DNA from 2 places in the Arsenophonus nasoniae genome. Region 2 is predicted to be linked to the other one. Evidence: predicted binding sites of a transcription regulator. Region 2 holds the regulator's gene; the other holds the start of a gene.
The links. The regulator LexA, encoded in region 2, represses DNA repair genes until DNA is damaged. The targets are predictions, from matches to a motif close to TNCTGTATGTACATACAGNA.

Region 1 (17,278 bases), 1.6 Mb from region 2:
GCACCCCCCTTGAAGACAATGAAGATGTCGATGCCTTTGATTTTATTCGTACCATAGCTGTTGCCCGGATTATGATGCCAACCTCTTTTGTCCGGCTCTCTGCTGGCCGTGAACAGATGAATGAACAGATGCAAGCACTCTGTTTTATGGCCGGGGCAAACTCTCTCTTCTATGGTTGTAAGTTATTAACGGCCGCAAATCCCAATCAAGATAAAGATCAGCAACTTTTCCGCAAGCTAAATATTAATCCACAAGCCACTGAAACCGCATTGACTCATCAGCAGCAAATAGCGCGGTTGGAAGAGGTTATGCAGCAGATGGATACAGCACAATTTTATAACGCGGCACTATAATGAATTGGTCAACATTTTTAGCTCATCAACTGGATATGCGCAAGCAGCAAGCATTGTGGCGGCAACGGCAGATTATTAAAAAAAATGATGCACGTACCCTAATCTTTGATCAACAACAGTATGTTAATTTTTCCAGTAATGATTATCTCGGTTTAAGCCAGCATTCGGCCATAATTAAAGCCTGGCAGATAGGATTAAGCCAATATGGAGCAGGTAGTGGTAGCTCTGGTCATGTTATCGGTTATCGTTGCGCCCATGCCCAATTGGAGCGACAGCTGGCTGATTGGTTGGGTTATTCTCGTGCTTTATTATTTATTTCCGGCTATGCCGTAAATCAAAGTGTGATCATGGCCTTAATGAACAAAAATGATCATATTGTGGCTGACAAACTTAGTCATGCTTCCATTCTGGAAGCAGCCATGATGTCACCAGCCACATTACAACGTTTTGCCCACAATCAATCGGACGCTTTACAGCAACTTTTGGCGGTCAAACATACGGGTAAAACACTGGTTGCCACTGAAGGCGTATTTAGTATGGATGGCGATAGTGCCCCTTTAGGCCAATTGCAAGCTGTAGCGAGGCAAGCGCAGGCATGGTTATTAGTGGATGATGCCCATGGTATTGGTGTTAGCGGCGATGAAGGCAGAGGGAGTTGTTATCTACATAAAGTAAAGCCTGAATTGCTGGTGGTAACCTTTGGTAAAGCATTTGGCCTTAGTGGCGCGGCATTACTTTGTGATGAAATCACCGCCGACTATTTTCTGCAATATGGCCGTCATTTAATTTATAGTACTTCAATGCCGCCGGCTCAAGCGGTCGCGTTAGCTGAGGCGGTTAGGCAAATTCGTCAGGCTGATGAATCAAGAGCCAATTTGCAGCGCAATATTGACTATTTTCGTCAATTAGCCAATCACTATAATTTGCCATTATTAAATTCCCCCAGTGCCATTCAGCCACTGATTATTGGTAGTAACCAACGTTGTTTACATTTATCGCAATTTTTACGTCAGCGAGGATTTTGGGTGCAAGCTATTCGGCCGCCAACGGTGCCGCCGGGTAGTGCAAGATTAAGGATCACATTGACGGCTAATCATCAATTAGCCGATATTGCACAGTTAATGGAAGCGTTAAATGAATTCTTTAACAACCATGCCGATAAATAAGCAAGCAATTGCGCATGCTTTTGGACGAGCGGCGAAAAATTACGATAATATTGCGTTATTTCAACAGCAAAGTGGTCAATATCTATTTGATTGCTTATCTGCGATGCCAGGTAACATCATTCTAGATGCTGGCTGTGGTACCGGCTATTTCAGTAAGCAGTGGCACTTAGCAGGAAAACAGGTTATTGCGCTTGATCTGTCTGCATCAATGTTAGCAATCGCACAACAAAAGCAAGCGGCTAAAAATTATATCCAGGCCGACATGGAGTGTTTACCACTAGCCGATCAAAGTGTCGATCACTGTTTTAGTCACCTTGCTATCCAGTGGTGTAGTCATTTATATACCCCATTAAGTGAGTTATATCGTATCACTAAAAAGGGTGGGATAGTTGCTTTTTCTACTTTAGTCGATGGCTCATTACAAGAGCTACAACAGTGTTGGCAAAAAGTTGATAATAACCGACACATTAATTCTTTTATGACTTTTGCACAAATTAAGCGGACTTGTCATGATTGGCCGCATAGTTTAGAACGACGATCTTGGCGTGTAACTTATCCTTCATTTGCCTGTTTACTTCAATCTATCAAGGGAATTGGCGCGACTTATCTAACCGATGGGCGTCAGCAGCAGGGTCTAATGACAAAAAATCAGTTAGCTAAACTCCTTGACCATTATCCCCATGTCGATGAGCAATTCCCATTAACTTATCAACTTGTTTACGGAATGTTATATCGTGAATAAATGTTTTTTTCTCACTGGAACTGATACAGATGTGGGCAAAACTGTTGTTAGCTGCGCGCTGCTACAAGCAGCCGCGTCTCATGGCTATCAAACAGCAGGTTATAAGCCGGTAGCTTCAGGTAGCGAACAATTAACCGATGGCTTAAGAAATCCAGATGCGCAGTTATTAAGAAAAAATAGCAGCCTGAGACTGAATTACCATGATGTTAATCCGCTTGTTTTTGCTCAAGCAACCTCACCCCATATAGCCAGTAAGCTAACAGGAAAGCTTATCGATTGGCAGATAATGGACGCAGGATTAAATAAATTAAAACAATCTGCTGACTGGATCATTGTCGAGGGTGCTGGTGGATGGTACACACCGCTTTGTGCTGAGCAAACCTTGGCTGATTGGGTTAAACAACAGCAATTGCCAGTAATATTAACAGTTGGCGTTAAATTAGGTTGTATCAATCATGCAATGTTGACCGCACAAGCAATTAAGCAAAGCGGTTTATTATTGGCAGGCTGGGTGGCTAATGAAATTGTTTTAGCAGGTCAGTATCAACAAGATTATTTGCTAACATTACAGCAGCGCCTGTCAGCGCCCTGTTTAGGTGTTATTCCGTATTTGCCGGATTGGCAATCTCATCCGATTGGCAAATTTGTCAATATAGGTAACCTACTGTAATAGGAATAATTTTGAGGCTGAAGTATGATGCCATTTTAGCTATATTTTGCTTGAATTAGCTAAATCGTAACAAATGAAATGCTATTTTTCATTTTTTTTCTTATATAAAAATTTTTTTTGTGATTATTTTTCTAGCAAAAATATTTTGCTAATTCTCAAGTGAAAATCTTACAACTATTGATGCCTAAAAGAATTTCTTGAGTTATCCCCCATTCCTGTGGATAACCTTGTGCATTAGATCTAGAAAAGTGCCGCTAACCAAGATAGCATGAGGCTTGGCGTGACCTTGATGTCATTCTCGGCTCTCAAGTGAAATTATATAAATATTAACAAGTTATATAAAATCAAGTCTGAAATGATATATAATAAAGTTTTATATTAGCTAATTAGCATAAAATATAAAATATAATTAAGTAGCAAAAAAAGCTTGGGGATAACTAAGTTATTAAAATGAAAAATATATGTAAATAATTTGCTTCAATAGAAGCTGGTTTTTTATTTCTGCTGTCATTGAAACTGTTTTTTTATCCAGTATGATAAAGAAATATTTTTAGTAGAGAGGGTTAGATGAGTAAAGTCTTTAAATTGCATGCTGAGTTTCAACCTGCGGGTGATCAGCCCGAAGCAATAAAGAAATTAACCGATGGTCTTAATGATGGATTAGCTCATCAAACGTTGCTTGGTGTTACCGGATCGGGTAAAACATTCACTATCGCTAATGTGATTGAGCAGCTTAACCGCCCGGTCATGGTAATGGCGCACAATAAAACGCTGGCAGCACAATTATATAGTGAAATGAAGGCTTTTTTCCCTGAAAATGCGGTGGAATATTTTGTTTCTTATTATGATTATTATCAACCTGAAGCGTATGTTCCCAGTTCCGATACCTTTATTGAAAAAGACGCCTCCATTAACGAACATATTGAACAGATGCGACTCTCTGCCACTAAAGCACTGCTTGAAAGACGTGATGTTATTGTTGTTGCTTCAGTGTCAGCGATTTATGGTTTAGGTGATCCTGATAGCTATCTAAAAATGATGCTTCATTTAACCAAAGGCATGATTATTGACCAGCGTGCTATTTTACGCCGCCTGGCGGATTTGCAATATAGCCGCAATGATCAAGCATTTCAACGTGGTACATTTAGAGTTAGAGGGGAAGTCATTGATATTTTTCCAGCTGAATCAGATGAATATGCGCTAAGGGTTGAATTATTTGATGAAGAAGTAGAACGGCTGGCGCTTTTTGATCCCTTAACCGGCCAGCTCCAACATAATGTACCAAGATTTACCATTTATCCCAAAACCCATTATGTCACGCCGCGTGAACGTATCCTTGAAGCCATGGAGCAGATTAAAACTGAATTGGCACAAAGACGTAAATTGCTACTGGAAAGTAATAAATTGGTTGAAGAGCAGCGGTTAACCCAGCGTACTCAATTTGATTTAGAGATGATGAATGAACTGGGTTATTGTTCCGGTATTGAAAATTACTCACGTTATCTTTCCGGCCGTGCAACGGGTGAACCACCCCCAACGTTGTTTGACTATTTACCGGCAGATGGCTTGTTAGTTATTGATGAATCTCATGTCACCATTCCACAGATTGGTGGTATGTATCGTGGTGATCGTTCCCGTAAAGAGACATTGGTAGAATATGGTTTTCGCTTACCTTCTGCGTTGGATAATCGCCCGTTACGTTTTGAAGAATTTGAAGCACTTTCCCCGCAAACAATTTATATTTCTGCCACGCCAGGTAAATATGAATTGGAAAAATCGGCTAATGAAATTATTGAGCAAGTTGTCCGGCCAACAGGCTTGCTTGATCCAGAAATTGAGGTTCGTCCAGTTGCTACTCAGGTTGATGATTTATTGTCTGAGATCCATCTACGTATCGCGGTAAATGAGCGAGTGCTAGTAACAACCTTAACCAAAAGAATGGCAGAGGATTTGACGGATTATCTACAAGAACATGATATTAAGGTTCGGTACCTGCATTCAGATATTGATACCGTTGAACGAGTCGAAATTATTCGTGATTTACGGTTAGGTTTATTTGATGTTTTAGTGGGTATTAACCTATTACGTGAAGGTTTGGATATGCCAGAGGTATCGTTAGTTGCTATCTTAGACGCAGATAAAGAAGGATTTTTACGTTCAGAGCGTTCATTAATTCAAACGATTGGACGTGCAGCACGTAACCTGAAAGGAAAAGCGATTTTATATGGTGATAAAGTGACTGATTCCATGGCAAAAGCGATTAGAGAAACTGAACGTCGTCGAGAGAAACAAATCGCTTTTAATCAGCAGCATAGAATTGTGCCTAAAGGTTTAAATAAAAAAGTTGGCGATATTTTACAAGTAGGCGCACCCATATCGGCAAAAGCTAAACGTAAACAGCCGCAAGTATCAGCGATTAGTGAAGATTATCATAAACTTTCGGCTAAAGAATTGGAGCTTAAAATTCAGGCGTTAGAAGTACAAATGTATCGTTATGCGCAAGATCTTGAATTTGAACAAGCAGCCAGTTTACGCGATCAAATTCAATTACTACGTGAACAGTTTATTGCCAATTCTTGAATAGATAGGCTAGTGTTATCCGCTGTGCCGTCAAACCCCGTCCTTGAGGGCAAGGAGAATATCAAACAAGAAGCTAGTTGGCATTCGCAGATGATAAATTAAAAGGTCTAAGCTGGTGAATTTTTTGAGTGATGTCTTCAATAGCTTGGCGCAATAAATCTCTATCATGACGGTAACAGACATCTTGAGCAGCTAGTTTGCGTTGAATTACTATCCGATCTGCTAGGCTTGATGTATCGGTTGCTGGTCCAACGATAACGGCATCAATTTTCTGTTGGCCGATCCTTTTTTCTATCATGGCAATTTTATCAGTTAATTGCATATTGGCAGCAGGCCGGTTAAGTTCTTTACCAAGATTACCAATATAGATGACTGCTGCCCGGCATGCCTGCAGTGCCTGCGTTAAGTCATTCATTAGAAATATAGGCATCAAACTGGTTAAAAAGCTACCTGGCCCAATGATAATTAAATCAGCGTGATAAATAGCATCAAGCGCTTCAGGCGTGCTATTTACCTGCGGAGATAGCATTAATTTTTGTGGTAGCGAGGTGAGTTGATCAATATTAACTTCACCGTAGATTTCATTGCCCATCACATCGATTGCCAGCAAATCAGCCGGTTGCTCGGACATCGGAATAAGATGTGCCTTCACTTTTAATAGATTACGAATTAAGTTTATTGCATCTAGTGGCCTGACACTTAAATGATCGAGGGATTTGAGCATTAAATTACCTAGATTATGGCCACCAAGTTCACCGTCACCAGCAAAGCGATATTCAAACATCGTTGATGCTATGGACTGTTCAGTAATTAATTGGTTTAAACAGTTGCGCATATCTCCCCAAGCAATACCGCCTTCAGAACGGCGAATACGGCCGGTAGAGCCGCCATTATCTGTTGTTGTGACAATACCCGTTAATTGAGAATTTAGTAATGATAGGGATGACATAACACGACCTAAGCCATGACCACCACCCAATGCGACAACTTGCCCTAACTTATTAAGAATACTGCAATGATGCATTACTTCCCCTATTTTATTATCTGTCTTATAACGGTTTGATATAATTTAGCATTAAATATCCACTCATATTGAATTAACGTGATATTAAACAATAACTTTGTCATTTATTTATATTACATTATTTCAGCTAATTGATTAATTTGTTGAATTGCAAGTGATAGATTTAAGTGTTTATTCGCTTTTTTAAATATTTAGCAATAAGATTTATAGCAACCATCACATTACGCTATTATTGTCCGTGGTGTTATTAACTCCTAGCCTTTTTACCTAAGTTTGTGATCTTTATTGTTTAAATAGGGTATTAAGGCCGTGGCATTTTCAGCCACTAGGGTGCGAGGTAGAAATGCCTGCATCTCCCGTATTTGGAAAGGCGTTATTATGACTCAACTTATTGATACTTTTGCCCGTAAATTCTACTATTTAAGACTATCCATCACTGATGTGTGTAATTTTCGCTGCACATATTGTCTACCTAATGGCTATCAATCAAAGGGTTATCAAGCGTTTTTATCGCTAGCAGAAATTGGACATTTAACGAAAGCTTTTGCCGAGTTAGGTACGGAAAAAATTCGCTTAACCGGCGGAGAACCGACTATGCGGCGTGATTTCATTGACATTATTGCCACCATCAAACAAAACCAGGCGATCAAGAAAATTGCAGTAACAACCAATGGTTATCGGCTGGCCAAAAATGTTAGCCATTGGAAAAGGGCAGGTTTAACTGACATTAATGTCAGCGTTGATAGTCTTGATCCACGGCAGTTTTTAGCTATTACCGGACAAGATAAATTTTTTCAAGTTATGGCAGGGATTGATGCTGCTTTGGAGGCCGGTTTTGCCAAAATAAAAGTCAATGTTGTATTAATGAAAAACATCAACGATAGCAATTTAGCGAGTTTTATAAATTGGATCAAATTGCGGCCAATCCAACTGCGATTTATTGAATTAATGGAAACCGGTGAGAGTGATAAACTATTTCATCGTCACCATGTCTCAGGTGAAAAGATTCGCTGGCGTTTATTAGAGCAAAATTGGCAACCAATACCACGCTACCGTTCTGATGGGCCTGCCCAGGTTTTTAAGCACCCTGATTATTGTGGTGAAATTGGTTTAATTATGCCTTACGAGAAGAATTTTTGTCAAAGTTGTAATCGATTACGTGTCTCCTCTATCGGTCATCTTCATCTCTGTCTGTTTGGCGAACGCAGTATTATTTTACGTGATCTATTGGTTGATGCATCTCAATCTGAGGCATTGAAAGCACGTATTCAGGCAGAATTACAGTTAAAACGTGAAACCCATTTTCTCCATCACGGTGATAGTGGTATCACCTCAAACCTTTCAGTTATTGGAGGATAAATGGGATTTTTAGTGATCCTAAGGAGCTTACGATGTCTCAACTAACCCATATCAATTCAGCGGGTGAGGCGTATATGGTGGATGTAGCTAGTAAAGCGGAAACCATTCGTGAAGCGCGAGCTGAAGCAATAATAACAATGAATGCCCAGACACTTAATATGATTATTAATGGTCGTCATCATAAAGGTGATGTTTTCGCTACCGCTCGTATTGCAGGTATTATGGCCGCCAAAAAAACTTGGGATTTGATCCCGCTTTGTCATCCGCTATTACTCAGTAAAGTAGAAGTTTTATTGGAAGCGCAAATAAGTGATAATCGCATTCGGATTGAGTCATATTGTCGATTATCAGGAAAAACGGGCGTTGAAATGGAAGCGCTAACCGCCGCATCAATCGCCGCATTAACCATCTATGATATGTGTAAAGCGGTGCAAAAAGATATGGTGATTAGTGCGGTTAGGTTATTGGAAAAAACGGGCGGTAAATCCGCTGATTTTAGGATAACGTCATGATAAAAGTGCTTTTCTTTGCCCAAGTCCGTGAATTGATAGGCACCGATAGATTAGAGTTAGAAAATCGCTATGCAACGGTAGAAGAATTACGTGATGCATTAAGCCAACGTGGTGAGCGCTGGGCGTTAGCCTTAGAAAAGCAAAAACTGCTTTTTGCGGTCAATCATACCTTTGTACAGCCAGATCATCCGTTAACTGCTGGTGATGAAATTGCATTTTTTCCACAGGTAACGGGAGGATAAATGACAGATACACGGCTGGTTATTCAACAAGCGAATTTTAATGTGGCTGAGCAATATGAATGGTTAGCTCAATGTCAGGATGATGGGGCGGTGGTAACTTTTACCGGTAAAGTGCGTAATCATAACTTGGGTGATAATATAAAAACTCTCACTCTTGAGCATTATCCAGTCATGACAGAAAAAGCGTTACAGAATATTGCTAATGAAGCACGTTGTCGTTGGCAATTGCAACGTATCTGTATTATCCACCGGATTGGTACTTTACAACCAGGCGAGGAAATCGTGTTTGTTGGTGTTACCAGCGAGCATCGTAGCAGTGCTTTTTCAGCCGCCGAATTTATTATGGATTATATGAAAACTAAAGCGCCATTTTGGAAAAAAGAACATTTCACTCAAGGGCAACGCTGGGTTGAAGCCAGACTGAGTGATCAAGCCGCATTTGAGCGTTGGTAAGCCAATATTTATTGAATTTATTTCAATTTATTGAAGTTTAGCTCAATAAAGTAAAAGTAATGTAAAATCTTCGTTTATTTGCTCATATCAAACCATGGTTTTAGCAAAAAATTATGATAGACTTAACTTAAGTTTACTGAGTTATTTAGTTTATTAAATAGCTTTATCTTTAACGCAAGTGATGAGGGTAATCATCATGGATCGATTTGAACGTCAAAATGATTCGATCGTCCAGCGCGCTGGCGCAGGTATTCAAGCCTATATGGCGCAAGTATACGGCTGGATGACGGTAGGTTTGTTATTAACTGCGTTTGTTGCTTGGTATGCAATTAATAATAGTAATATTATTATGTACCTGGCAACGCATGGTTGGGTATTGATAGGCCTCATTATTGCTGAATTTGCATTAGTCATTGGGTTGTCATTTCTGTTGCCTAAATTGAGCGCAGGGCTGGCAACGGCAATGTTTATGCTCTACTCGGCGCTGACAGGCCTAACCATTTCTCTGGTCTTAGTTGCCTATACTGGCGCTTCTGTTGCCAGCACCTTCTTTATCACCGCTGCTATGTTCGGTGCACTAAGTTTTTATGGCTATACAACCAAACGCAGCTTAAGTGGCATGGGTAGCTTCTTATTTATGGCACTAATCGGGCTAATTATTGCCTCATTAGTGAATATTTGGCTGCAAAGTTCTGGCTTAACCTTGGTTATCACCTATGCAGGTGTATTAATCTTTTCAGGTTTGACGGCTTATGATACGCAGAAATTAAAAGATATGGGCAACCAAATTGATAGCCGTGATCAAGAGGGTATGCGTAAATACGCTATTCTTGGTGCGTTGACACTCTATTTAGATTTTATTAACTTGTTCTTAATGATGTTACGTATTCTTGGCGATCGCCGTTAATTTAATCTGTTTCATAAAAAAATCCTGCTGATAATATTAGCGGGATTTTTTTATGTTGTTATTCAAACAATCAGGCAATTTTTCGACTAAATAACCAATATGCCAGGGTTGTAGTACATAACGAAATAATAATTAATGGCCACAAGTTATGCCACAGCACGGCAAAATCGGCATTTTTTAAATAAATTTGTTTAGTGATATCAGTAAAATGTCGAATAGGATTGATCCAGGTGAAATTTTGTAACCAAATCGGCATGTTTTCTATGGGTGAAACATAGCCTGATAACAATACTGCTGGCATCATAAATACAAATACACCAATAAATGCTTGTTGTTGAGTTGAGCACATAGCAGAGATCAATAAGCCAAAACCGACTAAAGACAAACCGTAAATCGTCATCGTGCTATAAAAAACTAATAATGAACCAGAAAATGGAATTTTGTAACAAAAAATGCCAATGATGAGTACTAATGTGGCTTGAAAGGTGGCAATCAGTAATGCCGGAACCGCTTTACCAATAAAGATCTGCCAGGTAGTCAGAGGTGAAACCAATAATTGATCCAGCGTTCCTTGTTCGCGCTCACGGGCAATTGATAAGGAAGTGACGACTAATACATCAATAGTAGTAATTAGTGCTACCAGAGATGGCACGATAAACCATTTATAATCAAGATTAGAATTATACCAATTGCGAATGATTAATTCGCTATTGTTTTTTGCCATCTGGGGGTTAGATAACCGTTGTTGATAATTTTCAATAACTTGAGTAACTGTATTAGCAGCGATCTGGGCACTATTGGAATTTCTACCATCAAGGATTAATTGAACCGGTGTCGATTTTCTTTGTGCTAGTTGAGCACTAAAATTTTGCGGAAAATGTATGACTAGCAGCGCCTTACGATTATTGATGGTTTCAGCAACCTGTTGGTGATTATTGAGCAGCAATACTTTAGCGAAAGTCGTCGATTTTGCCAATCTTTGTGTCAATTCAATCGAATCTTGGCCTTTATCCTCATTGAAAATAGCTATAGTGGTGTTAGTCACATCTAAAGTGGCAGCCAGGGGAAATAATATCATTTGGAAAATAACGGGTAAGATCAGGATTGCACGGGTTTGTGGCTCTTGTAGTAGCGACTGTAACTCTTTAATAATGAGTGTATAAAGACGATGCAGCATATTCTCTCCTTAATCAAGCCTGCGGCGTGTTTTTAACGCAGTGAGCCCGATAAAGATAATGGCCGTCGTAACTAATAAAAGAAAATTGGTCAGTAGAACCAAATAAATGTCACCGGCCAGAAATAGCGTTTGTAAACTACTAACAAAATAACGAGCCGGGATCAAATAGGTTACCCATTGAATAACTAACGGCATACTATCAATTTCAAAAATAAAGCCAGACAACATTATAGCCGGTAAAAAAGCGGCATTTAATGCAACGATAGCGGCGTTAAATTGGTTACGAGTTAAGGTTGAGATAAGTAATCCCATACCAAGGGCAGTAGCTAAATAGAGACTGGTAATAATAAATAATAACCAGAGTGAACCGCGATAAGGAATGTGTAAAATAAATACCGTGACTGACATGCAAAGTAGCATGACAAAGCTGCCTAATAGTTGATAGGGTAATAGCTTGGAAAGTAGTAATTCTGTGCGTGTTATTTGGGTGGAAAGTAAAGCTTCCATAGTGCCTCGTTCCCACTCGCGGGCAACAACCAGTGAAGTCAGAATGGCACCAACCACGGTAATAATAATACTGATCGCCCCTGGAATAATAAAATGTTGGCTAATTGCTGCTGGATTAAACCAGAAGCGTAATTCAGGAACAATTAATGGCGTAGTATTATAACCGGCATTTTCGCCTTGCTGCTGTAGCCAGGTTTGCCAAATACCTTTGGTATATGCTTGTACAAAATAGGCAGTATTTGGCTCACTTCCATCGGTAATAACCAAGAGCGACGTATGACCCGAGGGGCGATTAAGCTGATTAGCAAAATCGACAGGGATCACTACCATACCGCGAATTTCCCCGGCTTGCATTTTATCAATTAGTAATTTTCGATTATCGCTAATTGTCGCCTCAATAAAAGGAGAACCGGTAAAGGTAGCGACAAATTGCCGTACTTGGTTATTTTGTTGATTGACAAGAATGCCCAGCCGTAATTTACTCGAATCCAAATTGATCCCATAGCCAAAAATAAATAGCAGCATTAATGGAATTACTACAGCAATCAGTGCACTACTGGGATCACGTAAGATCTGTTTACTTTCCTTAAGACACAGGGCATATAAACGACGCCATGAAAATTGCGCTTCATGGGATGATTGTTTTTCTGTTTGCTTCATTGTTTCCCTCGATCATAGTTAAGTATCAAACTAATAAAAGCCTGTTCCATCGACGGATCTTGATTTTCTGCTGTAACAATTTGGCTTTTTAGTTCATCAGGTGTACCGACAGCTATTATTTTACCGTGGTAAACTAAACCAATTCGATCGCAATATTCAGCTTCGTCCATAAAATGAGTAGTAACCATTACCGTTACACCTTTATTTACCATCCCGTTAATATGTAACCAAAATTCTCTTCGCGTGAGGGGATCTACGCCTGAAGTGGGTTCATCTAAGAAAAGAATGTCAGGCTCATGCATCAACGCGCAGGCTAAAGCGAGTCGCTGTTTGAAACCCAATGGCAATTCATCGGTGGTTTGTTTCAGTATCGGAGCTAAATTAAAGGCATTGATCATACTACTGATTTTTTGCTGTTGCTGACTGCCACTAAGGCCATAAATACCAGAGAAAAACGTTAAGTTCTGAGCAACGGTTAAATTACCGTACAGGGAAAATTTTTGCGCCATATAGCCAAGGTGTTGGCGGGCTTTATTTGAGCTTATTTTTAGATCCATCCCCAAGACTAACGCTCTACCAGCGGTGGGTACCATTAATCCGCACATCATTTTAAAGGTTGTCGATTTGCCGGCGCCATTTGGGCCAAGCAAGCCAAAAATTTCGCCACGTTTAACCGCAAAGTTAACGTTATCAGTTGCGGCAAAGTCACCGAATCGTTTGCTAAGATTTTGTGCCTCAATGACCGTTTCAGAGGGATCGGCAGGAATTTGCGGCATAATTTCTGCCAGCTCAGAACGTTGCGATGGGCTACCTCCTAATAAATCAATAAAAGCATCTTCAAAGCGCGGTTTGGCGGTAATTAATTTACTATTAGCTAAATTGAGACTGGTTAGAAAATCGGTTTGCTGGCTGTTTTCCTTCAAGATCACGCGAATATAATGTCCTTGAATAACGCAGTCAGTAGTCTGCGGTAATAATAGTGCCTCTTGCAAGTATGCCCGGCGTTGTGAGGCTGGAACTCGGAGTAAAAATGAGCGGCCAGCTATGTTGTTAGTTAATGTTTGCGGTACTCCCTGATAGAGTAGTTGCCCTTGATTTAACAGTAAAATATCTCGGCATTGTTCAGCTTCATCTAGGTAGGATGTACTCCAAAGGATCAGCATACCCTCACTAGCCAATTCATGTACCATGCGCCAAAGCTCTTGCCGAGCAATAGGATCAACTCCCACACCAGGCTCATCTAGCAACAAAACTTTCGGTCGACTAATTAATGTACAAGCCAGCCCAAGTTTCTGTTTCATGCCACCAGACAATTTACCTGCCAGCCGTTGGGTAAAACGAGTAAGGTCGGTAAAATCCAGCAATTGCTGATAGATTTTTTGTCGACGTTCACCCATCACGCCACATAAGCTGGCATATAAATCCAGATTTTCTTGTACAGTAAGATCTTCATAAAGACCAAACTTTTGTGGCATATAACCAAGATGACGACGAACTTCAACACCTTGACGGATGGGATCTAAGCCCAAAATAGTGATATTACCGCGATCGGGTTTTAATAAACCAGCAAGCATCCGTAATAACGTAGTTTTTCCTGCGCCATCAGGTCCAACTAAGCCAGTAACTGAACCGCCAGTGATCTCAGTGGTCAGTGTCGCCAGCGCAGGTGAGACTAAGCCAGCAAAGCGTTTCTCGACTTCAGTCAAAATTATTTTATCAATAGCGGTGACCATTCATTAAGCCTTACTGTTTTTTGTCTGCAAAATGAAGTGTCACCGGCATACCTTGGCGCAACATATCGTCAGCATCATTGACAATGACCCGAATACGATAAACTAAATCGGTACGTAAATCGGCTGTTTGTACACTTTTTGGCGTAAACTCTGCGGTTGGTGAGACAAAACCGATATTACCATGATAGGGTTGGTCTGGACGACTGTCGGTATAGAGTAATATTTCTCGTCCAGGTATTGCTTGCCCCAGATGGGGTTCACTGATATAAGCTCTAACCCAGACAGGTCGGGTCAACGAAACGGTAAAAACAGTGCTACCGGCAGTAAGGATAGTTCCTGGTTCAATGGCTCGGGTTAGAATAGTACCTGGCGAGGGTGTGGTTAATATCGTATCTTCCAGATCAAGTTTTGCTTGCGCTAATGCGGCAACCGCCTGTTCCCATTCACCATGTGCGGCGGCTATTTCTTCAGTTCGATAGCCGGCCTGGTATTGATTTAATTTATCTTTTGCTGCATTTAGCGCTGCCAGCGCTTGGTTGCGATTGTTTTTTGCGTTTTCTAACTCATTGGCGGAAATTACGCGTTGCGTCCAAAGCCCTTGTTGGCGGTGGTAAAAACTATCAGCATATTTCCAGGCGGCTTGCCTTTGTGCTACTTCAGCTTCAACCTGGGCAATTTCTTGGCTACGATAACCACTTTCAAGCATATCTAATTTAGCTTTTGCGCTAGCAAGGCTACCTGTCGCGCGTTGCAGATTATTTTGATAGGGTGTTTTATCAAGTGAAGCTAAGATCTGACCCGCGCTAATTTTATCTCCTTCATCCACATTTAGTGTTTGAAGTTTACCATTAACTCTGAAGCTTAAATTAACCGTTCTAATATCAACGTTACCATACAAAATCAGCGCCTTATTTTGCTGGATTTGATAGTAGTAGTATCCAGCTACTATAATAGCGATAAATAGACAAATGATAGCAATAGATAATAAGCGCAGATTTTTTTTCATAGCATCCTTAAAATAGTTCAATAAAATGGAATAAAATAAGGTTATGCATAATTAATTTTATCAGGTTAATTGTTATTTGATGAATTTATGTAAATTATTTTATTTAGTCTTCATTAATCGGTGATAGCGACTGCCAGTAATCAGTTATTTTACTGTCATCAACCGCTATTTTTTAATAGCTTATAGTGGTGGTTTTTATATTCAGTTGGCTGAAATTAAGTCAAATGAAATTTGGGGTATTTTATATTTATGTGTTTTAATTCATTGGGTTTATCTGCAGAGATATTATCGGCGATTAAAGAAGCTGGCTATGAAAAGCCGACTTCAATTCAGCAACAGGCGATCCCAGCAATATTAGCGGGAAAAGATCTGTTGGCCAGTGCACAGACAGGAACCGGCAAAACGGCAGGATTTGTTTTGCCTATATTACAGCATCTTAGTCAGACGCCGGTTGTCGTAAAAGGCAAAAAACCCGTGCGAGCGCTAATTTTGGCACCGACCCGTGAATTAGCTGCTCAGGTTGGACAAAATGTACGTAATTATAGCCAGTTTTTGCGTTTAAAATCCTTGGTAGTTTTTGGTGGTGTTAGCATTAACCCTCAAATGATGAAATTACGAGGTGGAGTTGATATTCTAGTGGCCACACCCGGTCGGTTGCTCGATTTGGTACAGCAAAATGCTGTTAGTCTGTCACAGGTTGAGATTTTAGTATTAGATGAAGCTGATCGCATGTTAGATATGGGATTTATTCATGATATACGACGGATATTAGATAAATTACCGACAAAACGCCAAAATTTACTTTTTTCTGCTACTTTTTCTAACCAAATTAAACAATTAGCTAATAGTTTGCTGCATAATCCGACCATATTGGAAGTGGCTCCGCGCAATTCCGCCTCACAGCAGGTCAAGCAGCTTATTCATTTTGTTGATAAGCGACGTAAAGCAGAATTGCTTTCTTATCTAATTGGTAGTGAAAACTGGCAGCAGGTATTAGTTTTTACCCGAACTAAATATGGGGCTAATCGTTTAACTGAACATCTGATTAAAGATGGGATTAAGGCGATGGCAATTCATGGCAATAAAAGTCAAGGTGCGCGCACGAGAGCTCTGGCGGATTTTAAATCAGGTGCGATTAGAGTGTTGGTAGCAACGGATATTGCTGCTAGGGGATTAGATATTGAACAGTTACCCTATGTGGTAAATTACGAATTACCTAATGTGGCAGAGGATTATGTGCATCGTATTGGACGTACTGGACGCGCCGCAGCGACTGGTTTGGCCGTTTCGCTAGTTGCTATTGATGAGCAAAGTTTATTAACAGCGATTGAGCGATTATTAAAACAGAGTATCCCGCGTATGGCATTGGCAGGTTATGAACCTGATCCGACTATTAGACCAGAACCAATGCCGCAAAAAAAACCAGCAAACAAACAACATCGACGCCATTCGGCAGCAAAAGTCTCTCATGCTAATGGTAAACCACAAAAACAACGGACAACTCGTAACGTGGATAATAAAACTTTAGCAGCCAAAAAATCCAGGTAGAGGATAAATGCGAATATTACTTGCCCCGATGGAGGGGGTTCTCGATTCTTTAGTGCGTGAGTTATTAACTGAAGTTAACGAATACGATCTTTGCATAACGGAATTTTTGCGGGTAGTGGATAGTTTATTGCCAGCCAAAGCATTTTATCGGATTTGCCCTGAATTATATCAAGCCAGGAAAACCGTATCAGGCACATTAGTGCGTATTCAATTACTTGGTCAGCATCCACAATGGTTAGCGGAAAATGCAGCTCGAGCAGTAGAATTAGGCTCTTGGGGCGTGGATTTTAATTGTGGTTGTCCGTCGCCAACAGTCAATGGCCATGGTGGCGGGGCAACACTATTAAAGGATCCTGAACGGATTTATCAGGCGGCTAAGGCAATTCGAGCGGCGGTACCCGCTAATTTACCAACTTCAGTAAAGGTTAGGTTAGGTTGGGATGATCGCTGTCTGGCATTTGAAATTGCTGATGCCGTGCAACAGGCTGGCGCGACAGAAATTATTATTCATGGTAGAACCAAGGCTGAGGGGTATCGGGCAGAAAAAATTGATTCGCTAACTATCGGCCGGATACGGCAAAAATTAACGATACCTGTTATCGCCAATGGTGAAATTTGGGATTGGTGTAGTGCAAATGA
Region 2 (17,278 bases):
ATGATAAATCACCACACATCGATTGGACCCCAAACGAATAACCGATATCCTCTATATTAGTTTTATATACTCTAATTCCATCTATATAGGTAGCAAATTCACCATAAGCTTTTCCCCCTGTTCGCATATTTGCTGTATTATTATCATCACAACGATAAGTTTGAAAAGAACCTAATGAAAAAGTATCTAATAGAGTTGAAACAGGCGTTTCATTTTTTACAATAATATCTCTTCCACTTATTGTTAGTAGTCCAGCAACAGCGCTACATTTCGCAAAGGCTAAATTCATACAATAAAAATTACAGATAATAAAATTAATTAATAACATGATCCTCATATGTGTTTTCCTTTTTTAAATAATATTAAAATTATTAATAATAATAAATAAATTCACCACAATTTATAAATTAAATTATACATTTCAAATCAACTATTATATTAAAAACTAATCTATTAATTCATATGCCATTAGATTAAACGCACTAAATATTATATATCTATATATAAAATATTAAATATAATGAAAATGTTATTCGATTATCAAAACAGCTAAATTAATTTAGCTTTGTTATAATTAAAGGTATTAAGAAAGTAATCAGAATGACCTTAACTATTTTTCAATAATAATTAATTTCCTATTCAATATATTTATACAAAAATAAATTCTTATGTTAGTAAAAAAATAAAAATATATTCAATTAGAAACCTTATTACTTATTAACATCATTCTCATTATAACTGTGGACTAAGATATCTTATTTATACTAGTAACAAAAGCACTATCTGACAATTACCTAAAAATATTATATGTAACAATAAATTATACAAATTTACTTTTAAATCATAGTATTATATTATTATAATTAACGGTTAATAATAGTTTTATTTTTTATCTTTATCAGCCAGATATTTCTACCGAGAGAATAGATTTATTTATTCCATGTATATAAAATCCTAACAACTCAATATTTATATTCTATGATTATTTTATTTTTCAATTTTTATAGAAATAAATATAGTAAAAAATATAGTAAAAAATATATTATATGGTTTTTAGCATACAAGACTGAATTTATTATTTTTTTATATTAAATCATAATCAAAATAGAATAAAAACATTTATACAGGACAAAATTTATTAAATTAAAATTTTAATTTTTTAAAGATTTAATATGATTAATTGCATGAATATTTATATTAACACATAGTTATTCAATATTGCATTATAGCCAAATCTATATTATCAAATAATAGTACTATTGACTATTGTAAAAATTAATTGACAAAATATAGTAATTTTAAAAATAAAATATCTTAAATAAAATACAAAGCTAAATATAATCTGTATTTAATCATTCTAAAATAATACTTTCTGCTAACAAGGAAAATTCATCAGATTGGGCATTACTCTGCTTCTTTTTTGATTCGTTTTCTATTAGTTCAGCAAAAAATGAATCAATTGGTATATTTAACGCTTGAGTAATTGAATATAATGTATTTACTTTAATGTCATTGACACCACGTTCATAACGTGAGAGTGGTTGTTGGCTAACCCCGATTTTTTTAGCTAATAATTCTCCAGATAATCCTTTTTCTTTTCGTTTAAATTTAATCATCTTACCAATATTTATACTAATACTCATATATTATCCTTATTCAGAGATAAAAATTATTACTAGTAAACAAGACTTAGTCTAAATAATAAATAACGTCATTATTTACTCTTCTTAATATAGAAAAATCAACTACAACTTACCACCTCTTGACTAACAAATGATCAACCTTAATAGTATAATAGTTATTCTATTTTCAATGTGTTAATATGAAATTTTATCCAATCATTTTCAATAAACAACCAGTAATATAAAAAATATGATATTTAGTATACAGTTTTCGTATCATAATAAAATTTTTCACCTAACCTATAGTATAGCTAAGATTATTATTATTTAATAAATCATTAATAAACATACCTTAACAATACTTAACCTATAATATCGTCACTTATAATCATAAAAAGTGATTTTTTTTAATGACTTATCTATTAAACAGCAGTGCGATGGTTTTCTAAAAAACTATACCAAATTACATTAATAACTATCGATATGCTATTAATTGCACAATCATCACATTATATAAACAATAATTACATCATTATTTATTAAATTAATATAAAATTATTTTTTTCTAACATTCTTAAGTTTTATAAAATGAACCATTAACTATAAAAAATCCATATAGTAATATAAAATCATAGCTAAATACAAACTCAATCTTATCTATCGCCAATAATCAATATTTTTTAAATTGATACTATTTATTATTTTCATCTCTTTCAACCAACTAACAATAATGAAAATATATATAAAATAACTTACATATAAAAGCAACTAAGATTGGTTATAACAATATATCATTTCAAATAAAATCATATTGTTAATTAATTTTATATAAATAAAAATTTATATTATTTCATTATTATTTATATCATAAAGTTATATAATAAAACTAAAAGTTATTAATCAAATAAAACAATATATTTATCAATTTTATAAAAACCTGATATCATTTACGATCAATAGTATGGCGATAAGGAAGTTTGTATGCTCAAATCCATTGTTTTGTTCTTAACATTAATTTTATCCAGTCACGCTGTAGCCTATAACATAGAAATTGATAAAAAAACGGAACAAGAATTGGATAAAATAATCTCGACCAAAGTTATTCCTAATCAACATGCTGAAAGAAGCTTTCTATTAAATGAAATATCAGCATCTTTCCTAGATACACCTTATCAGGCTAATACACTTATCGGCTCACCTATTATACCAGAAGATCTCGTTGTCAATTTCAATGGTGTTGACTGTTTCACTTTACTTGATTACATACAAGCCATTAGTCATTCAACCAGCAAACAAACATTTTTAGAAAATCTGAAAAATACACGCTATATAGATAGCAATGTTAGTTACTTAAAAAGAAAGCATTTCTTCTCTGATTGGTTTGCTAATTCTCCACAAAATGCTAATGATATTACGAATAAAATAAGTGATAACTATATCACCGTAACCAAACATCTTAATCTTAAATCCGATGGGGGCAAATTTATTCCTAATTTAAACATCATCGAGCGCAAAATTAATTATATTCCATCAGAAAAAGTAAACTCACACACATTACAAAAATTACAAACTGGAGATTACATAGGAATTTATTCAAAACTGGATGGCTTAGATGTTTCTCATGTCGGCATGGTTATTAAAAAAGGAGAACAAATTTATTTTCGGAACGCTTCATCCCTCACAAAAAATATGAAAGTTGTTGATATACCTCTACTAGATTATATTCGCTCACGGCCAGGCATTATTGTTTTGCGTTCTATTTAACAGTTTAAATTTTGATTCATACTCTTTGATATAATAAGTTCAAAGAGTATCTATCTTTTTAAAAATAATAGTAAAAAACCACTCATCAAAATAAATAAATGCATTTATTCTAGTCAGCCACTTCAACACTCACTCTCAATAATTTAAAATTAGACAAATAAATTAACAATAATACAAATAAGAAAATTTAAAATAAAAAAGCTACTATTTTTATAGTAAAAAGCACTAACACGATAAAATTTCTACTATTAAGAGCAAAATAACGCATCCAATATTAGATAAGTTAAAGACATCTTATATTGAAAAAATGCCCCCATCAAAAAAAGTAACCATAGTAATTATCAAATAGATAACTAATTAAGCAATCGATAAAATTAATACACTGCTGTTTCTGTTATTTTTTAATGAACTCAAATGATTGTCTACCTTGAGTCTAATCAAAAAACATTTAAATAACATTTATTAAAATAATTTCAAAATATATTTACATATTCACCACTAAAAAACCCAATTTCTACTACAATCATCTGATGAAACTAATCATCATAGGATTTATTCACATTATCATGGCACATTTAAACAAGTTTTATATGTTTTAGTTAATTAAAATTTAAAAAATAGATAATCATAAATACAAGTTAATTTTGATATGACTATAGCCCATCAATCAGAGTTATATTTTTCATAAAAAAAAATTTATAGGATTTTCATGAAGAAATAGAATAATTTGATTTTCTATATTGAAAATATAATCTGAATGCTTTTAACTACAAAAACTGACCATAATTAAAAAAATATTCGACAATAATTTATATTTCTACAAATTTATAGGATATGCAATGTGACTAACAAAAATATTTAATAAATAACAATATAGCTGGGTCACTCTGCTTAATCAAAGTCAGCTATTCCGGTTTGCTACTCTACTTTTTAAACATTTTACATATTAAATGGTGTCCTTAAATCAATGAAATCTATTCACCTTTATAAAATATTGTTACTAATAACGACTTTTACTCTCCCATACTCCAGTTTTGCACAAGAGCGGCCATTATTGTCAATCACGGTAAATGAGTCCTCTTATCAGCAGCAACGAGATGATGATCTATCCCGGCCAGCGGTACAAAGTGAGTCCCGTATTTTGCCAATTTGGGGTAATGGGTAATGAAGCACGAGCTAGCGGTTATGTTCTACCTGAACCATTTGGTATTGGTTATGGCTATATGAACCTACGGCAGGACGTAGTCGTAGATAAAATTAATTTTATCTCACCAAAATACCCAGGATTTTCTGATTTAATAACAATAAATGCCGGCCATACCCGCGAGAAAAATGAATCCCATATGTTAAAATTAGATACTTGGATATTACCTTTTTTAAATATATATGGCGTTTACGGCAAAACCAAAGGTTCCTCGAAAACCAGATTGGCTGGCGTTTATTTGGCGGGGGCAGAACTAGATTTTGCACGAAATATGCCTTTCGTATTAGATTTTGAAGGGAAAACCTACGGTGGTGGCGTTGTTCTTGCCGGTGGGTATAAGCAATTCTTTGCTACCTTAGATGCAAATTATACGCGCACTAACCTTGATATTTTAGACGGCGATATCAGTGCGTTAGTTATCACGCCGCGCATCGGCTACGAGTTCACTTTTCAACCTTTATTATCAGGTCAAGGTAATACCAAAGTACAAGTTTGGTTAGGTGCAATGTACCAGGATATAACTCAACGCTTTAAAGGTAATATTAGTAACCTGAATCTACCCGAGGAATTCGCTAGCTTAGTTAAATTGCTCGATGATCCTAATATGAAATTTGATGTTAAACAACATCTAGCACACAAATGGAATAGCACGATTGGTGCGAGAATAGAAATTACTCGTCACTTTAATATCTTATCTGAAGTAGGATTTAATAATCGCAATAGTTTTTATATCTCGGGCGAATTACGTTTTTAAATAAAATAACATTACTAATTAAGTTGATTGCTTTATGTACTTCTGGCCGATACCATCAATCTTCAAAAAAGATAATTCAGCTAAACAGAATGGATTACTGTATGTGAAAAATTGGAGGTTGAATTTGAAATTATTTATTCAGGTCATCAGTTTTTGCATTTTCTTAATCAGTTGTAAAGAAAATACGACAACTTCAATAACCATACAGCCAGTACTAAAAACAGAAACTGACGAAGAAGCACATAGGGTTTGGCCTGTTATGCAATCAATAGCACCACCGTAAGGCTTAAGACCTTGTTGTGCTTTTGGCTATAACCTTAAAGTTAAACTGTGGCAAATACCAATCCCTTTTTATCGAATTGATAATATTGTTGAAGCAAACAAACTAGGTGAACATCATTACAATGATAGCTTTTGGGGAACTTTGACAGCACTTAGCGGACTTAGTAAAGAAAAATTAGGCCTTATTTATACTGAAAAAGGCGGCTTTATTGACATTGCCCATGTAAAAGATACCGCAGATTATACCTTATATCTTTTTACTGAAATTTTTGCTCATCTGGGAGAAAATTATCAAATTCAACTGGATGATGAATTAGCTGCCAGAAAAATACAACTTTTTGTGTCTAAACTATCAATCTCCTATATTGAACGTTATACATTAAGTGCTTATCTCGCTGCTGAATTAGCGTTTGAATTAGCTGCCTGGCATGAAATTGCTCAAAGTTATGGCTATGAATCGGTACCTGGTTTTTCTGAAGGCATTTCCGCTTTTTCACCTGAAGATCTCTATTCCAACCTGTTAGGTGCTCGTATTGCCCTTACACTGATTTTACAAGGTCAAGCAAGTTCAGTGTCACAATTTAGTGCTGGTATGACTAAAACATTACCATCAGCATTAAAAGAATTAGGCGCATACGCTAAAAACGAAACTCAACAAATGTTCGATCAAGTCGATAGTCTATGGTGGAATAGCAAAATGCATGTCCCTGATAAATTTTTGCTCCTAAAACGAGATTATGAAACCAGTAGTACCCGTATGCCAGTCATGCCACTAAAAAATATCCAATACGGGCACAAACTGTCACTTCCGCAGAATTATAAGCACTATAAATTAGCCCAATTTGCGCAACTACAGCTGTGGCCAACAAAATTTTCTACTGTATTACCCGCTAAAAAAGGTTATTGGACGCGTGAAGACTTTCCACAAATAGCGAAATTTACTGAAATTCGCGATAATTTGGAATTAGAGCAGCAATAAAATCATTAATTTTGGCTAAAAATAGAGTAGTTCCCCATGTAATTGATTAAATAACTTTAACTATATTAAATCTCATTAAAATTTAACTTATTGTAAAATAACAATAAAATTATTTTTCATTAAAATTAACAAATTAAAACTAAAGTATAACTAATAAATGGCTAATAATAAGTAGCACTTGTTAAATTTATCTGCTAGGATTTGTGCAATTTTTGTTCAACTTGAAACGAGGAGAAGCGCCATGCCCTCTCGAACGATGAGGACTAACGCCGTCTTCGCTTTCTTGATGTTATTGTTATCAACTAGTTTTAGTTATTCATCAACCAGTACGAGTTTGTCTCTAAATGAGTATTATCACAAACCTGTGCAGACAAAAGAACTAACCCGTCTGCCTGATATGCGAAAATATCCATCAGGAGCGGCTCGCAAGAAAGCGTTTTTAAAAGCAATTGTCCCAATTATTGAAAAATATAACTACAAGATCATGCAAGATCGCCAGTGGTTATTATCCAAGCGTTACAATAAAAATTGGAACGCCGCTGACAAACAACGACTAAATCAGATTTGCACCAGTTATAATATACAATGCAGTTCACCTGCTAGCTTAAACTGGAACAATCTACTAAGTCGTGTGGATATTATTCCTACCCATTTTGTTGTTACCCAAGCAGCAACAGAATCAGGTTGGGGGGCTTCTGGATTAGCACAGAAAAATAATAACTTGTTTGGCATGAAATGCGGTCGTAAGTGTACCTATAGCAAAGGTACCATCAAAGGCTATGCGGTATATTCATCTATCGATGCATCTGTCAATGCATACTTAAGAAATTTGAATACCAATAACGCATATCAATTATTACGCAATTCACGCGCACAGCAACGTAGAACTCAGAATTCATTAAATACCAGTGTATTAATTGACCATCTGAAAAATTACTCACAACTTGGAAGAGAATATAATCGTTATTTACAACAGATGTTCTCAAGTAACGAAGAATTAATCACCCAAGTTCAACAGAATATGCCAAAGCATATTTGATCAACTTTGCTGTAATAATTACTAAAAATAAAATCCATACATTTATCGTGTATGGATTTTATTATTTTTTAACATAAACACACTGATCGCTACCAGAATAGCATCATTTAAAATCCATTTTATTTGCTAACTTCAAAGAAAAACAAAAAATAGCATCCCTACAATCGCACCAACTGTGCCTAAAATGGTTTCCATTAAAGTCCAAGTTTTTAATGTTTGGGCCTCAGTAGCACCAGTAAATTTACTAAATAACCAAAATCCAGAGTCATTTACATGACTTAATACAATTGATCCGCCAGAAATACAAACAGCCAAAGCAGCTAATTGAGCGCCAGAATAGCCAAACTCACTAATAACGGGCAATATAAGTCCAATAGTTGTTAAACAAGCTACTGTTGCTGAACCTTGAATAATACGTACAGCCCCCGCTAAGACAAAACAGGCCAATACGATTGGTAAACCTGTATTCATTAACGCATTACCCAATACTGGCCCAACCCCTGAATTTATTAAAATTTGCTTAAAAACGCCTCCGGCGCCTGTGATGAGTAAAATAATTCCTGCCGGTTGAATCGCTGCTGAGCAGATCTCCATCACTTTTTCTCTATTCATACCATAGCGAAACCCTAAACTATAGATAGCCAATAAACAAGCTAACAGCAATGCTATAAATGGGTGGCCAATAAATTCTAACCATTGCTCTGCAATAGAATCTTTTACCAAAAAATAATTACTTAATGTTTTCAATCCTACCAATGCTAAAGGAAATAGTACGATTAATAAGCTGAACATAAAACTCGGCATTTTGCCTTTTTTGCTCTCATTTCCTTGATAATTTTCAGGTAACGCAATAAAAACATGCTGGCTAATAAAATTACCAAATAATGGCCCGGCGATAAGCATTGCAGGAATAGCTGCGCATATGCCAATCAAAATCATCCAACCAAAATCAGCATTCATCTGAGATGCAACTAACATAGGCGTTGGACCTGGAAGTAAAAATGCAGCGGCAGCAGCTACACCGGCAAAGAGTGGTATAGCTGTTTTAACAACATTGCCACCTAAACGGTTAGTAATGGTGAAAACAATACCAATTAATAATACGATTGCGACATCAAAAAAAAGTGGCAATGCACAAACCAATCCTGTAATACCAATGGCTAAATTAGTTCGTTTTTCACCAAAACAAGTGATTAATTTGATGGCAATTTGCTCTAATGCGCCCGTTTCATGAAGTATTCGGCCAAACATTGCGCCTAAAGCCACGACAATTGCCAAGAACCCTAATGTTCCTGCCATACCTTCTTGCATTGTTTCTATAATTTTTTTAACCGGCATGCCAGAAAACAGTCCCGCTAAAATAGAAACCACCATCAATGCAATGAAAGCATGTAATCTTGCATACATAACCAGAAACAACAATAAAAAGACAGCGCCTGCAGCAGTCAATGTCAACATCAGCATATTTAATGTTTCAGGTATAGGCGTGTTCATCTATTTTCCTTAGTAATAATTTCATCAATTAATTTTACTGTATTATCAATAACCTCAACTAATGGTGGCTTAATATCGATGACATACACATCTTTTTCATCATTACTAGGTACTTCTAAAGTGTCAAACTGTGAGACCAACATATTTGGTTTGAAAAAATGATTTTTACGCTTTTTTAATCGGCCTTCTATTAATTTAAAATCTCCTTCAAGATAAAAAAATGACAGAATGCTGGTTTCCATTTCTTAAAATATCTCGATATTTTTTTTTCAAAGCGGAACAAACAATCAAAGAAACACTGTTTGTTCTTTGCATAGCAAAAATAGCATCACTCAATGCCTTAAGCCAAGGCAGTCGATCAGAATCATTCAAAGCATGGCCATCCGACATCTTGTTAATATTGGCGCGAGGATGCAAAAAATCACCATCTAAAAACGCTGCTCCTGTTTTCTGAGCGATCCCTCTCGCAACTGCAGATTTACCACTACCAGATACCCCCATAAGTATAAAAACATGGTGTATTTTTTTGGTATCACTCATTAAAAACTCCGTTAAAAAATCAGGCAATATATAAAATGTTACTGATAATTATCAGTTATAAAAAAATAATATAATAGATTTGTGATAGGAATCTCAGTAAAGCGGAAGATCTGATCGCAAGTAAAACTCGTTATCAATTTTATAGCTCTCAATATAAGCAGAAATAATTTATATTAATTCCACTAGCTAGTTGAAATTAATCATCTTAATTACTACTCACAATATATCCCATTTTCCAATTAAGTATCCGTTTCTAACATTAGAAAATAAAAAAACATTATTAGAAAATAGTAAAAGATATTATTTATTTTAGAACTATGGTAGATATCAAAAAGTATAAATATGATAATATCATTATTATAATGATCTTCACATTAGGATAATTCATGACAAAGCAAGATCAGGAAAAAATATTGTCCCAAGCAAAGAAAATATGCCAAGCGCGTAATGTACGTTTAACGCCACAAAGAGAAGAGGTATTGCGCCTTATAGCAGCCCAACCTTGTGCTATTAGTGCTTATGATTTGCTTGACCTACTTAGAATTTCTGAACCTCAAGCTAAACCACCTACCATATATCGTGGTCTAGAATTTCTTTTAGAACAAGGATTTATTCACAAAATAGAATCAACAAATAGCTATGTTATTTGTCATCATTTTGAGGATCCTAAACATACCTCAGTTATGCTAATTTGTGACAGTTGCGGCAGTGTTGCCGAGAGTAATGGTCAAACAGTAGAAACCGCTATTATAAAATTAGCCAAAAAGACTGGTTTCCAGTTATCCCATACCGTTGTTGAAAGCCATGGACTATGCTCGCCTTGCTACAAAATCGAGAAAAAATCGTGTTAAAGCTCTGCATTACTAGAGTTAAATAGAGATACAAAGGCCAGTTGTTTATACAATCGGCCTTTATTAAATAATCAATAAAATTTAAAATAACTTACTTAATACCAATTAATTACAAATCAAACAAATTTAGAAAATAATAATATTGTTCTCAATAAATTAAACTGAATTTACTTAAAAATTAATTAGATGTGAAATGACTAAAATGAATTACTATTACGAATAATACCAACAGCGAGTCCTTCAATAGTTAAGTTTTGTGTGCGCAAATCCACAATAATTGGCTCAAATTCAGGATTTTCAGCAATTAATTCGACTTTACTACCCGCTTGCTTAAAGCGTTTAACCGTTACTTCATCATCAATACGTGCAACAACAATTTGCCCATTATGGACCTGCTGTGTTTTATGTACAGCTAGTAAATCACCATCGATAATTCCAATATTTTTCATGGACATACCATTAACACGTAATAAAAAATCAGCACTAGGTCTAAAAATAGTGGCATCAATCCGATAATGGCTTTCGATATGCTCTTGGGCAAGTAATGGTTCTCCTGCCGCAACCCGACCAATAAGTGGTAATCCTTCATCCTCATTTTCTTCTTGTAGTAGCCGGATACCGCGAGAAGCGCCAGAAACAATTTCAATCACGCCTTTACGCGCCAATGCCTTTAAATGTTCCTCTGCTGCATTTGGTGAACGAAAACCTAAACTTGAAGCAATTTCAGCGCGTGTGGGAGGCATACCCGTTTGCGAAATGTGTTCACGCACCAGATCATAGACCCGCTGCTGCCTCAATGTTAATTCTTTCATTTCGCCCCCTATTATTGGCATTCGCACATTGTCACTGTAAGTATATACAGTTATATGAAGATTTTAAACTGATAAATGTGTAAAACCCTATTTTTTATAACTAGCTCACGAAATAATGATTACCAATCACAACTGCCCAAATAAAAATAGCTAACCAAATTGAAACAAAAACAGCCGCTGAGCCTATATCTTTTGCTTTACCGGAAAGTTCATGTAATTCTGTACCAATCCTATCAACCACTGCTTCAATCGCACTATTTAATAATTCAACAATGGCTATTAATACCACTGAACTTATAAGTAATAACCGTTCGATCCATTGCACATCAAGGAAAAAAGCCACAATAATAGCGATAACCACAATAATTGCTTCTTGTCTAAAAGCAGCTTCACTCTTCCAAGCTGATTTTAACCCTTTCAGCGAATAACCGGTTGCTTTAATAATTCGGGTTAGTCCCGTTGTTTGGTTTGCCATAAAATTTACTCTCTAAATACAGTTATATATGGGATTTAGTATAATTATTATCTTTTAAACAGATATTAATTACTATTTCTGATATGCTTGGGTAGGATTCTAATAAGAGGCTATCGCTCACCTATGTCATTTTGGCGTAAAATTTACTATAATCTATTAGATTTACCAATGAAATTATTGGTAAAAAGTAAGCTCATACCAGCAGATCCAATGAAGGAATTGCATCTTGATACGACACGTCCTTTTCTATATGTATTACCTTATCATTCTAAAACGGACTTATTGACGTTACGTCAACAATGTTGTTCTATTGGCTTACCTGATCCACTCGATCCGATTGAAATAGACGAAATTAAATTACCTGCTTATGTCTTTATCGATGATGGCCCGCGTGTCTTTCGTTATTATTCGCCAGATCCACGTAAAGACTCAGTAAAAACATTTACTGCTTATCTTGATCTTCATTGCCATAATCCCGAACTAAACATTCAGATGCTACCCGTATCAGTGATGTTCGGTCGAGCGCCTGGTCGAGAAGGCCACTCACCAGCACCACCATTACGTCTACTTAATGGTATCCAAAAATTCTTTGCCGTTATCTGGTTAGGACGTGACAGTTTTGTTCGTTTTTCACCTACTGTCTCTTTACGCCAAATGGCTAGCGAATATGGTACTGATAAAACTATTGCCAACAAACTTGCTCGAGTCGCCCGCATTCACTATTCACGGCAACGATTAGCAGCAGTTGGCCCCAAGCTACCTGTTCGCCACGATCTATTCAAGAAGCTGTTAACTTCAAAAGCGATTGAAAAAGCAGTTGAAGATGAGGTTAAAGCAAAAAAAATCTCTCTTGAGAAGGCAAAACATAATGCGATTGCCATGATGGAAGAAATTGCCGCTAATTTTTCCTATGAAGCGATCCGTATTACTGACCGCGTACTGAGTTGGACTTGGAATCGGCTCTATCAAGGAATTAATGTGCAACATGCCGAGCGTGTGCGCCAATTAGCGCAAGATGGCCATGAAATTGTCTATATTCCTTCTCATCGTAGTCACATGGATTACCTATTACTTTCTTACGTACTTTATCATCAAGGCTTAGTTCCTCCTCATATTGCCGCAGGTATCAATCTTAATTTCTGGCCTGCAGGTCCAATTTTTCGTCACTTAGGGGCTTTTTTCATTCGCCGCTCTTTCAAGGGCAATAAACTTTACTCCACCATATTTCGTGAGTATCTCAGTGAACTGTTTGCTCGTGGTTATTCAATTGAATATTTTGTTGAAGGCGGCCGCTCTCGCACAGGCCGACTACTGGAACCAAAGACTGGCACGCTGTCAATGACCCTACAAGCAATGCTACGAGGTGATTCCCGTCCAATTACTATTGTCCCTATTTACATCGGTTATGAGCATGTATTGGAAGTTGCTACCTACGCTAAGGAACTAAAAGGTGCAGCAAAAGAGAAAGAAGGCTTTTTTTCCATGTTAAGAGGTCTACGCAAGTTACGTAGACTAGGACAGGGTTATGTTAATTTTGGTCAACCGATTGCACTAACGCAATATTTAAATAAACATGTCCCAGAGTGGCGCCAATCTATCGATGATATTGAGCCTCAACGTCCAACATGGTTAAATTCAACCGTGACTCGGCTAGCTAATAAAATCATGGTTAGAATTAACAATGCCGCTGCTGCCAATGCGGTCAATCTATGTTCAACAGCTTTATTAGCTTCACGCCAGCGTGCATTAACCCGAGAACAACTGATTGAACAAATAGAATGTTACCTGCAACTATTAAGGAATGTGCCTTATAGTGATGATAGCACAACACCTAATAAAACTGCCGATCAATTGTTAGCAGACGCATTGGAATTGGATAAGTTTGAAGTTGAGCATGACAGTATGGGCGATATTGTGGTATTACCACGTGAAAATGCAGTATTGATGACTTATTATCGAAATAATATTATGCATTTATTGGTTTTGCCTTCTTTGGTAGCCAATATCGTATTACATAATGAAAATGTTCAACGTCAGGAGATTGGTTATCAAGTTGCACTTATCTATCCATTCCTAAGAGCAGAACTCTTCATGCGATATAGCATGCAAGAATTGCCTGAATCGATCGATATTCTGTTGGATGAATTGGCACGCCAGCAACTAATACTATTAACAGCAGAAGGTTTTGTAACTATCAATCCAGCTCGTATTCGCCCTCTTCAGCTTTTAGCAGCTGGTATTAAAGAAACGCTACAGCGCTATGCAATTACACTTTCGCTACTTAGTACAATCCCTGCAATTAGTCGAGGAATACTAGAAAAAGAGAGCCGTATTCTCGCTCAGCGTCTATCGGTACTCCATGGTATCAACGCACCTGAATTCTTTGATAAAGCAGTTTTCTCCACTCTGGTAAATACATTAAAACAGGAAGGTTATATTAATAGAGAAGGCGATGCGATTATCAGCGCGAATGTACAACGACTTTATCGAATTATCGCTAAGTTAATATCTCCTGAGGTTTGTTTAACCATTGAAGGAGTCAAACACGTTACTCATGAGCCATTGTCTAAATAAATTATTTTCATATCAATATAGTAACGTAAAAAGAATTTAGATTGAAATCGACCAAAATCATTTAGGATAATCACTCTAGATTATCCTTTTTTATAATTAAAAATAATTTAATAGGATGCCAATAAATAAAACCAACCCCACATAATTGTTATTCATAAATGCTTTAAAACATAATGCAGGTTGACGACTGGCAATGAGTTTTTGTTGATGGATAAATAAGACTAACACAAATATCAAACTGGCATAATAAGGCACCCCTAAATCTAGCTGTTGCCCTATATAAAATAACACCAGAATCATAGCTAATTGTAAAATACCAATAATCAATTTATCAAAATGAGCAAAAATAATTGCGGTTGATTTTATCCCAATTTTTATATCATCATTGCGATCAACCATCGCATACTGGGTATCATAAACAACAGACCAAATGATATTAACCAGAAATAATAACCAGCACTCCAAAGGTAAGGACTTACTAACTGCTGCATACGCCATTGGAATTGACCAACCAAACGCAGCACCCAGCACAATCTGGGGAAAATGGCTAAATCGTTTGATAAATGGATAAATCCAAGCTAATAACAACCCAATCACCGATAACCAAATTGCCATCTTATTTAAGGTCAAGACCAATATAAATGCAATAATGATCAATGATAAAAATAGTGTCTTAGCTTCTTTTTCTGTTACATCACCATTTGGCAGAGGACGCTCTCTGGTTCTTGCAACATAACCATCAAATTTTCTATCTGCAAAATCATTAATAACACAACCAGCCGCACGCATCAAAAAGACACCCACAGTAAAAATTAACAAAATAAAAAGATCTGGTAACCCTCGGCTTGCTATCCATAATGCCCAATAAGTAGGCCATAGTAATAGTAAAATACCTATCGGTTTATCAAGACGCATTAAGCGAAAATAGGCGCGCCATTTATTCAATTTCAACGTCATTTGCCCTGCCAATCTATTTGTCTCCTTATTATTTCGTATAGATAGGTGAATCTGGCAAAAAAAGCTCTGTTAATAGTAAAGGTTTAGCCGATAACCTTAACAACGAACGCCTTACCCAACAATTATTCTGTATACCTAAATTAATATAATCACGAGTTAAATTATTTCCACTAAATAGATGGTGCCCTAATGGCACATTGCCTAAATTTATTAATTTGCGTTCTGGACCCGTTAATGTCTCTTCTGGGATCACTGTCCGCCCATATAACCATGGGCAACCATCACCAAAAAGCACAACTTCACGTAACCAATAGCGTTGACTATTAGGCAAAAGTTGAGCTTCTTCGTTCTGACTATCTAATAGAATAAAACCTTCTTGATAAGGTTTTACAGTGACTTGCTGACAATAGCGTGCCAGACGTTGAGTCATTGAATCTAATTCGGTTAACCAATTATATATTGGATCCGGTACATTAATTTCTTGCGCCGCAAGCCACTTAATCGGTTGATTGCAAAAAAGTGACTTATTATTTATATGGTTTATTTTTACAGCTACGCCCATAGAATACTTCTCTCATTCTATCTGGAAATTAAAAATAGAAGATATCATGCTGATAATGAATGAAATGATAGAATCTGCTAATTTATATAAAAAGTTATCCCTGATTGCAAAATTTTTATTAATTTTGCAATCTTTATATTAGCAAGAAGTGATCTATCTGGCAGTTTATTTACTATAACCAAAACCTGCTGTTACTAGCTTTGTTAAAAAATTATTGGCGCCAAGCTTTAAAACAATTAATCAATCCATTGGTAGAGGTGTCATGACTATCAATTTCAGCCTGAGTTGCCAACTCAGGTAGAATACGACCGGCTAATTGCTTACCTAGTTCGACGCCCCATTGGTCAAAACTAAAAATATTCAATATAGCACCTTGCACAAAGATCTTGTGTTCATACATCGCAATCAAAGCGCCTAACGTATATGGCGTAATTTGATTAACAAGAATAGAGTTAGTTGGGCGATTACCTTGGAAAACTTTATAAAGTGCAACATTGGCCATTTTAGCCGGATCTTGGCCGGCAGCTTTAAATTCTTCGTCCACTTCAAGCCGATTTTTGCCAAATGCTAACGCTTCTGTTTGAGCAAAAAAATTAGACATTAATTTGTTATGGTGATCACTTAATGGATTATGACTAATCGCAGGCGCAATGAAATCACAAGGAATAAGTTTGGTACCTTGATGGATCAACTGATAAAAAGCATGCTGACCATTAGTTCCTGGTTCACCCCAAATGATAGGCCCCGTTTGATAATTCACTTTTTCGCCATTACGATCAACATATTTACCATTTGATTCCATATTGCCTTGTTGAAAATAAGCCGCAAAACGATGTAAATATTGATCATAAGGTAAAATGGCCTCAGTCTCAGTAGCGAAAAAATTATTATACCAAATACCGATTAACGCTAATATTACCGGAATATTATGCTCAAAAGTCGTCTCAGCAAAATGACGATCCATTGCATGAGCACCGCTTAGTAATTGCTCAAAATTATTAAATCCGATGGAAAGAACAATCGAGAGGCCAATAGCAGACCACAATGAATAACGGCCACCAACCCAATCCCAGAATTCAAACATATTTTGGGTATCGATGCCAAATTTGGCCACCTGTTGTTCATTGGTTGATAAAGCCACAAAATGTTTTGCGATCTGACTCTCATCCTCTGCAACATCTAAAAACCATTTTCGGGCAGTCAGGGCATTAGTCATTGTCTCTTGGGTGGTAAAAGTTTTAGAGGCAATCAAAAATAATGTTGTTTCAGGTTTAATTTTTTGCAGTGTTTCAGCAATATGACTGGCATCTACATTGGAAACAAAATGCATATTTAAATGATTTTTGTAAGGCTTGAGTGCTTCTGTCAC

Region 1: a site for LexA is predicted at 3,446-3,465, ahead of uvrB (excinuclease ABC subunit UvrB). Genes of this name have one in related genera too.

The regions. Positions count from the first base shown of each region.
Region 1 is NZ_CP038613.1:1,489,617-1,506,894, forward strand. It holds gene bioB (biotin synthase BioB) at 1-353, shown strand, start outside; gene bioF (8-amino-7-oxononanoate synthase) at 353-1,519, shown strand; gene bioC (malonyl-ACP O-methyltransferase BioC) at 1,488-2,261, shown strand; gene bioD (dethiobiotin synthase) at 2,254-2,931, shown strand; gene uvrB (excinuclease ABC subunit UvrB) at 3,499-5,511, shown strand; gene yvcK (uridine diphosphate-N-acetylglucosamine-binding protein YvcK) at 5,585-6,535, opposite strand; molybdenum cofactor riboswitch at 6,775-6,924, shown strand; gene moaA (GTP 3',8-cyclase MoaA) at 6,914-7,894, shown strand; gene moaC (cyclic pyranopterin monophosphate synthase MoaC) at 7,927-8,406, shown strand; gene moaD (molybdopterin synthase sulfur carrier subunit) at 8,403-8,648, shown strand; gene moaE (molybdopterin synthase catalytic subunit MoaE) at 8,649-9,101, shown strand; gene ArsFIN_RS07345 (Bax inhibitor-1/YccA family protein) at 9,298-10,008, shown strand; gene ArsFIN_RS07350 (ABC transporter permease) at 10,079-11,185, opposite strand; gene ArsFIN_RS07355 (ABC transporter permease) at 11,195-12,352, opposite strand; gene ArsFIN_RS07360 (ATP-binding cassette domain-containing protein) at 12,349-14,085, opposite strand; gene hlyD (secretion protein HlyD) at 14,096-15,091, opposite strand; gene rhlE (ATP-dependent RNA helicase RhlE) at 15,341-16,639, shown strand; gene dusC (tRNA dihydrouridine(16) synthase DusC) at 16,647-17,278, shown strand, end outside.
Region 2 is NZ_CP038613.1:3,726,086-3,743,363, forward strand. It holds gene ArsFIN_RS18770 (hypothetical protein) at 1-328, opposite strand, end outside; gene ArsFIN_RS18775 (helix-turn-helix domain-containing protein) at 1,353-1,643, opposite strand; gene ArsFIN_RS18780 (DUF1460 domain-containing protein) at 2,604-3,386, shown strand; partial or broken gene ArsFIN_RS18785 (hypothetical protein) at 4,354-5,344, shown strand; partial or broken gene ArsFIN_RS18790 (DUF4056 domain-containing protein) at 5,463-6,605, shown strand; gene ArsFIN_RS18795 (protein bax) at 6,847-7,644, shown strand; gene gntU (gluconate transporter) at 7,777-9,138, opposite strand; partial or broken gene gntK (gluconokinase) at 9,135-9,678, opposite strand; gene zur (zinc uptake transcriptional repressor Zur) at 10,065-10,529, shown strand; gene lexA (transcriptional repressor LexA) at 10,727-11,341, opposite strand; gene ArsFIN_RS18820 (diacylglycerol kinase) at 11,442-11,816, opposite strand; gene plsB (glycerol-3-phosphate 1-O-acyltransferase PlsB) at 11,940-14,390, shown strand; gene ubiA (4-hydroxybenzoate octaprenyltransferase) at 14,487-15,347, opposite strand; gene ubiC (chorismate lyase) at 15,376-15,909, opposite strand; gene pgi (glucose-6-phosphate isomerase) at 16,121-17,278, opposite strand, start outside.